DNA from 3 places in the Vibrio sp. 2433-A1 genome. Region 3 is predicted to be linked to each of the others. Evidence: predicted binding sites of a transcription regulator. Region 3 holds the regulator's gene; each other region holds the start of a gene.

Region 1 (2,205 bases), on a different contig from region 3:
ACCTTGATAGCCTCAGATGATTCATTGGCAACAACAACTGCAGTTTTCTTGGCGTAGTAGTCACTGAGTTGGTTGACCATCTTAATCGCAGCATCTTCGCCATTGTTTGAACCCGATAACGGTGCTTGACGAGTCACGCCAATCGTCGCTGGTTTTTGATCGTAAAGCGTCCAACGCAGTGAATTACCTTGCGCTTTTACTACCAGTACCGCATCAACAGGGTAACGCTGACTTGCAGCGCCTACTGGTTGGATGAAACCACCCCATAGATCGGAAACCGCAACGCCGGTAATATCATCAAAATCGCCCACTGGCACAGTCAACGGAAGCCCGCGCTTATCAGCCTGTCTTTTAAGCTGTTCAAGCACTGCCGAAGATGAATGTTCCCAGATAATATTTCGGTCCGTTTTTTCTTCAACCAACCAAACAAGAATGTTTGCACGAGAAGCAGGCCAAACTGGTAACTGAGCTTGGCTCAGAAGAGAACGAATATGCTGTGCACTAAAGCCCATTCGCAACGTTTGCTCTCCATTCAACTGGCCATAACTGATCTGGCTCAGGTACTGACTGTTTTGTCTTAACGCTTTTTTGACCACTTCATTAGCTACTGCATCACGGTCACCTGAAGCTCGAACAATCACTTCTTTCATACCTTCGATTCGTGCATCTGAATCGGCATTTTTAGCCTCTTGATCAAGCACAACTTCTGAACGGTACAAATCTACATTGGTCAAAGCCATAGCAGGTAATGTAACCAGCCCTAAAACCAACAAAGCTAAATGGCGCATACTTTTCCTAACATCGATTTACTACTCATTAAAGACTGATGATAAGCAACTATCGCTAACGGGGCAACTAAAGGACTACTGTCGCTTCAAAAATCTAGCCCTCCCACGACAACTCATTGAGCCATTCAATCAATTAATCGCCAAATATTTGATCCAGTTCGAATTGCAAACGTTTGGCACAATGATAAAATCCCGCGAATTTTATTTTTGCCAAGCAGATTAGCAAAGTCTGTTTTCATCCAGCCATATAAAGGAATAACAATATGAAAAATGCCATTCAAGGTGCACAAATGCTATTTGTCGCATTCGGTGCATTGGTGTTGGTGCCTCTACTCACCGGATTAGACCCAAGCGTTGCTTTATTTGGTGCTGGCGTCGGAACCCTTCTTTTTCAACTTGTAACCCGTCGCAGCGTACCAATTTTCCTAGCATCTTCTTTCGCATTTATTGCCCCGATTCTTTATGGCGTACAAACATGGGGCGTTCCTGCCACAATGGGTGGTCTAATGGCAGCAGGCTTTGTCTACGTTGCAATGGGCGCACTAATTAAAGTACGTGGCGTGGAAATCATTCACAGACTGCTGCCACCTGTCGTGGTTGGCCCTGTGATTATGGTCATTGGTTTAGGCCTTGCACCTGTTGCTGTGAACATGGCTCTAGGTAAAGTTGATGGGGCGCAAGTCATTGATGCAAATGCATCTTTAATCATTTCAATTGCTTCATTGCTGACAACGATTGTTCTAAGTGTCTTTGCTAAAGGCTTCTTAAAGCTGACACCGATTCTAGGTGGTATCGTTGTTGGTTACTGCCTAAGCCTTGGCTACGGTATTGTAGACTTCACACCTGTACAGCAAGCAGCTTGGTTTGCACTGCCAAACTTTACTTTCCCTGAATTCAACATCAACGCTATCCTGTTTATGATCCCAGTTGCGATTGCACCAGCGGTTGAGCACGTCGGCGATATGCTTGCAATTTCAAACGTAACAGGTAAGAACTACATTAAGAAGCCGGGCCTACACCGCACCATCACTGGTGACGGGGTGGCAACCATTGCGGCATCTATGGTAGGTGCACCGCCAAATACGACTTACTCAGAAGTAACTGGTGCGGTTATGCTGACTAAAGCATTTAACCCTGTGATCATGACTTGGGCTGCGGTTTCTGCCATCGTATTAGCACTGGTTGGTAAACTTGGCGCAGTACTGCAAACCATCCCAATGCCTGTTATGGGCGGTATCATGATTCTGCTGTTTGGTTCAATTGCAACGGTTGGTTTGAACACCTTAATCAAGAACAACGTTGACCTACATAAGTCACGTAACCTTGTTATCGTCGCTATCACACTAGTATTTGGTATCGGTGGCATGGCTTTCGGTGTTGGCGAGTTCAGCCTTCAAGGTGTGAGTCTATGTGGTAT
Region 2 (2,205 bases), 180 kb from region 3:
TATTTATTCGCTGCCATATCGTGTAACAGCGCTGATAGCGCCGCATCACCTGCACCATTGGTGTTTTTAATCTTCTCTGGACCACCCATATAAGGTGCAATATGTGAATAGACTTTAATTGGGTTCTCACACAGCTCTTTCGACGCAGGGCGACTGAATTCGTAACGGTTAAACTCTGCAATGCTACCCGGTAATAGTGGCAGAGAGGTTTCACGTTTCGCAGACTCTTCAGTGTAACCTGCCATGAACAGACCTACAGGGCCGGCTGTACAAAGCACAAGGTCAACCCACTCTAGCGCCTTATCTGAAGCCGCCAATGGCTCTGACTCACCTGTCAGTGCTTCCGCTTCATCTTCATTCATCGCAACAACAGAAACGTGATCGCGCAAGAAATCCTGCCAGAATTTAGGATCGTCTTGAATCACGAATTTTGTACCTAAAGTCAGTACAACTGGTACATCATGTTTTTTTGCGTACTCAATCGCTTTCATTGTTGCTTCCGGCATTGGGTCGCCTTCTTTGCAACGAACCAAATACGCAGTTAGCACCAACGCTGATGCATTTTTGAAGATTTTCTCTGGAATACTTTCTGGCTTCAGTTGGTTCATCTGACCTTCACTGATTGCAAAAGTACGCTCGCCATCTTCAGTAATCAGCGCAAAACAACGACCAATCGCCCCTTCGACACCTTGAAGGTGGTTGAGATCCATACGGCTAGAAGTGTTACATAGGTAGCGGTAGCCATAGCTGCCAATTTTAATGTCTTGGCTCATTACACCGAGCAGTGTTGAGCGATCATCAGCTAGCACGGAGTAGTTATGAAGTGTATTACCAATAGTACCACCAGCGTATTCATTGGTGATCAACGCACTCTCTTTTAATTCGTTGTAAAGCGCTTCAGCTGTTGTGTCGTCAATGACTAGAGAGTGTCCCTTACTCAGATTGTATTTTTCGATCAGTTCACTGCTTACTTTCGCTTCAATATCAACCAGAGTTTGATCAATACCGATAATATGCGTACGTGACATTTTTTTGCTTTCTTGCGACTGGCTTACAAGCGGATCGCGGGCATGAACCGGAAAATAATGCTTAGATTTACGTTGACCAGGAAATTTCATAACTGTTTTTCTGCCGTAAAGGATTCTGAATAAGGGATGAAAAGAAGCCGGATTCTACCTTGCGGATGTGGGTGCGGCAATAAGCGCAAGTATAGCAAACGTTTGCAAAGCTAATAATTTTGCTAGCGATTTAAGGTGTAATAAATAAGAAGAGAAAATATTCGTGAGAGAGTCCAATTGCTCACCCACGAATTAAGGGTTACTCGCCTTCCATAAAGCTAAGGTCTGGTAACGAATCTAAATTTTCAGAATAACGTTTTAAATCAAACTCACTGTCATTTTTCATCACATCAAAGATTTCAATCGCAACTGCGCAAGCCATCATCGCTACTGCATCTTCACGTGGCGTGCCGGTCATCATCAGGCGCATTAGTGTTTCTTTGGTTTTCATTGGATTACCGTCAGCAAGTTGGTTTTCGATCACTTCAACTAACTGCTCTTCACCCATCATCTGATTTTCATCAGTCATATTATTTTCTCGTAGTGACTTGAATTCCGCTTACTATGCCATATATAGGCACTCTATACTTGTAAAACCGCAGATATAGTAAAAATTGCAAGTGTGATTTCCGTCTCGGATCTGTCCCACTGCTACGCTTTCTGATAAAATCTGCGTCCAGTTAATTTAAGTGGTGTTTAGTAATGTCTGACAACTGTACTGATAACAGTCAAAAGAAAGTCATCGTTGGCATGTCCGGCGGTGTTGATTCATCGGTTTCTGCTTACCTTCTCAAACAACAGGGCTACCAAGTAGAAGGCCTGTTCATGAAGAACTGGGAAGAAGATGACAATGAAGAGTACTGTACAGCAGCAGAAGATCTTGCCGATGCGCAAGCCGTGTGTGACAAGCTAGGCATTCATCTCCATACCATTAACTTCGCTGCAGAATACTGGGATAACGTATTTGAGTACTTCCTTGCGGAATACAAAGCAGGCCGTACACCTAACCCCGATATTCTGTGCAACAAAGAGATCAAATTCAAAGCATTCTTAGAGTTTGCCGACGAAGTTCTTGACGCTGACTATATCGCGATGGGCCACTATGTTCGTCGCACCTTCCCTACAGCAGAAGAGCAAGCAGCGGGTG
Region 3 (2,205 bases):
GAGTTGATGGCTGAGCATAGTGTTGAGGTAGACAAAAACCTGAATGAACCTGCAGATCACATTGCGATTGAACTCGATTTCTTAGGTAACTTGATCATCCGCTCAAATGACGCAGAAGACGAAGCTAAGATTGAAGAAGCTTTTGCTGTTCAGGAACAGTTCATTCGTCAACACCTGCTAAGCTGGACGCCACAGTTCTCAGAAAAGTGTCAGAAGTTTGATGAGTTCGGTTTCTACTCGGCAATCAGCGCATTCGCTACTGCCTTCCTTGCTTTAGATCGCAGCTATCTGTTAGGCGAATAAAGACAACATTGTGACCTCCGGCAGGTTGCTTTCGTGTTTTTTTGTTTGCTCTTAAGAGTTTTGCGGTCTAAAATTGTGACCGCAAACGATAAAAACAAACGAATCAAATACAAACCGCTAAATAGAGCGGTTTTTGTGTTTCTGATACTTTCTGCTTAGGTATTCTAAACTGAATATAATTCCGCGGCAGTCATCGACAGGACAGAACCTTATGGCCACTATAAAAGACGTTGCTCGCCTAGCTGGTGTATCAACGACAACTGTGTCACATGTAATCAATAAAACGCGCTTTGTTGCTGAAGCTACGCAAGAAAAAGTAATGGAAGCAGTAACAGAACTAAACTACGCACCAAGTGCGGTTGCACGTAGCCTAAAGTGTAATACCACGCGCACGATTGGTATGCTGGTGACTCAGTCCACAAACCTTTTCTTCTCTGAGGTCATTGATGGTGTAGAGAGTTACTGTTACCGCCAAGGCTATACGCTGATCTTATGTAATACGGGCGGTATTTATGAGAAGCAACGCGACTACATTCGCATGCTAGCTGAAAAGCGCGTAGACGGTATTTTGGTCATGTGTTCAGACTTAACTGAAGAACTGAGCGAAATGCTAGATCGCCACAAAGACATCCCGAAAGTGGTTATGGATTGGGGGCCAGAGAGCTCTCAAGCCGATAAGATCATCGATAACTCGGAAGAAGGTGGCTATTTAGCAACTAAATACCTAATTGACCGTGGTCATACCGATATTGCCTGCCTAAGCGGACACTTTGAGAAAGCAGCGTGTCAGGAACGTATTCGTGGCTTTAAACGTGCGATGAACGAAGCAAACCTTCCAGTCAAAGAAGATTGGATTTTAGAAGGTAACTTCGAGTGTGATACTGCAGTTCTAGCTGCAGACCAGATCGCAGCAATGGACAATAAGCCAAGCGCAATCTTCTGTTTCAATGACACTATGGCTCTAGGGCTAATGAGTCGCCTACAGCAGAAAGGCATTCGCATTCCAGAAGATATGTCGGTAATTGGTTACGACAATATCGAGCTTGCGGAGTACTTCTCACCACCATTGACCACGGTTCACCAGCCAAAACGCCGTGTAGGTAAAAACGCATTCGAGATTCTACTAGAGCGCATTAAAGACAAAGAGCACGAAAAGCGTATCTTTGAAATGCACCCAGAGATCGTTGAGCGAAATACCGTACAAAATATTAAGAAATAACTTATTTGACATACACTTAGCTGGGTTGCTTTCATTGGCTAAGTGTATGAACCAAACCTATTTACTGAACCAAGATCACACTTATCCCATTCAAATGTGATGCCCAGCCCAAAATCCATTTATCCTTATTGTTGTTCGATTATGCCACGAACAGGGCAAACCATTTCGAAAGGATGGGACGCAAAGCCTCCGGCCTTCAACAAGTTAATTGTTTGGTAGCGGGGTTGCCGATGGTAAATATGCACACATGTCATATTGTAATTGCTAGCAATCGTATGACACTAGACTGACAACAAGCCTGCATAATTTTGCTACTCTCTCGGACCTGAATTGGTGGCGTATACATATACACCGAGAATACACAGCATGGATAAACCAATACTAAAAGACTCAATGCGACTATTTGAGCCGTTAGGCTTAATCAAGTCCCGCTCAATGTTTGGTGGCTTCGGTATTTTTGCCGACGACACTATGTTTGCATTAGTCGTCAATGATAAGTTGCACGTTAGGGCAGACGACGTACTTGCAAAGCAATTTAAATCTCTTAGCTTAGAACCTTACGTTTACAAAAAGCGCGGCTTTCCTGTCGTCACCAAATACTTTGCTCTAAGCGATGATTGGTTTAAGAATAAGGATAATACGCTTGAGATTGCCCAAGCTGCGCTAACTGCAGCGAACAGCGA

The links. Region 3 encodes PurR, which represses purine synthesis genes. Its sites were predicted from a motif close to TNANGNAAACGTTTNCNTNA; they were not measured.
Region 1: ACU01J_RS01530 (uracil-xanthine permease family protein) is a predicted target of PurR. The motif match lies at 950-969, and genes of this name have one in related genera.
Region 2: ACU01J_RS06465 (inosine/guanosine kinase) is a predicted target of PurR. The motif match lies at 1,209-1,228, and genes of this name have one in related genera.

Annotation. Positions count from the first base shown of each region.
Region 1 covers NZ_JBRESC010000001.1:342,269-344,473, forward strand. Annotated here, with positions in the region: gene ACU01J_RS01525 (DUF2066 domain-containing protein) at 1-788, opposite strand, end outside; gene ACU01J_RS01530 (uracil-xanthine permease family protein) at 1,052-2,205, shown strand, end outside.
Region 2 covers NZ_JBRESC010000005.1:3,850-6,054, forward strand. Annotated here, with positions in the region: gene ACU01J_RS06465 (inosine/guanosine kinase) at 1-1,118, opposite strand, end outside; gene ACU01J_RS06470 (hypothetical protein) at 1,318-1,587, opposite strand; gene mnmA (tRNA 2-thiouridine(34) synthase MnmA) at 1,761-2,205, shown strand, end outside.
Region 3 covers NZ_JBRESC010000005.1:187,952-190,156, forward strand. Annotated here, with positions in the region: gene torD (molecular chaperone TorD) at 1-303, shown strand, start outside; gene purR (HTH-type transcriptional repressor PurR) at 515-1,522, shown strand; cyclic di-GMP riboswitch class I at 1,667-1,754, shown strand; gene ACU01J_RS07365 (TfoX/Sxy family DNA transformation protein) at 1,889-2,205, shown strand, end outside.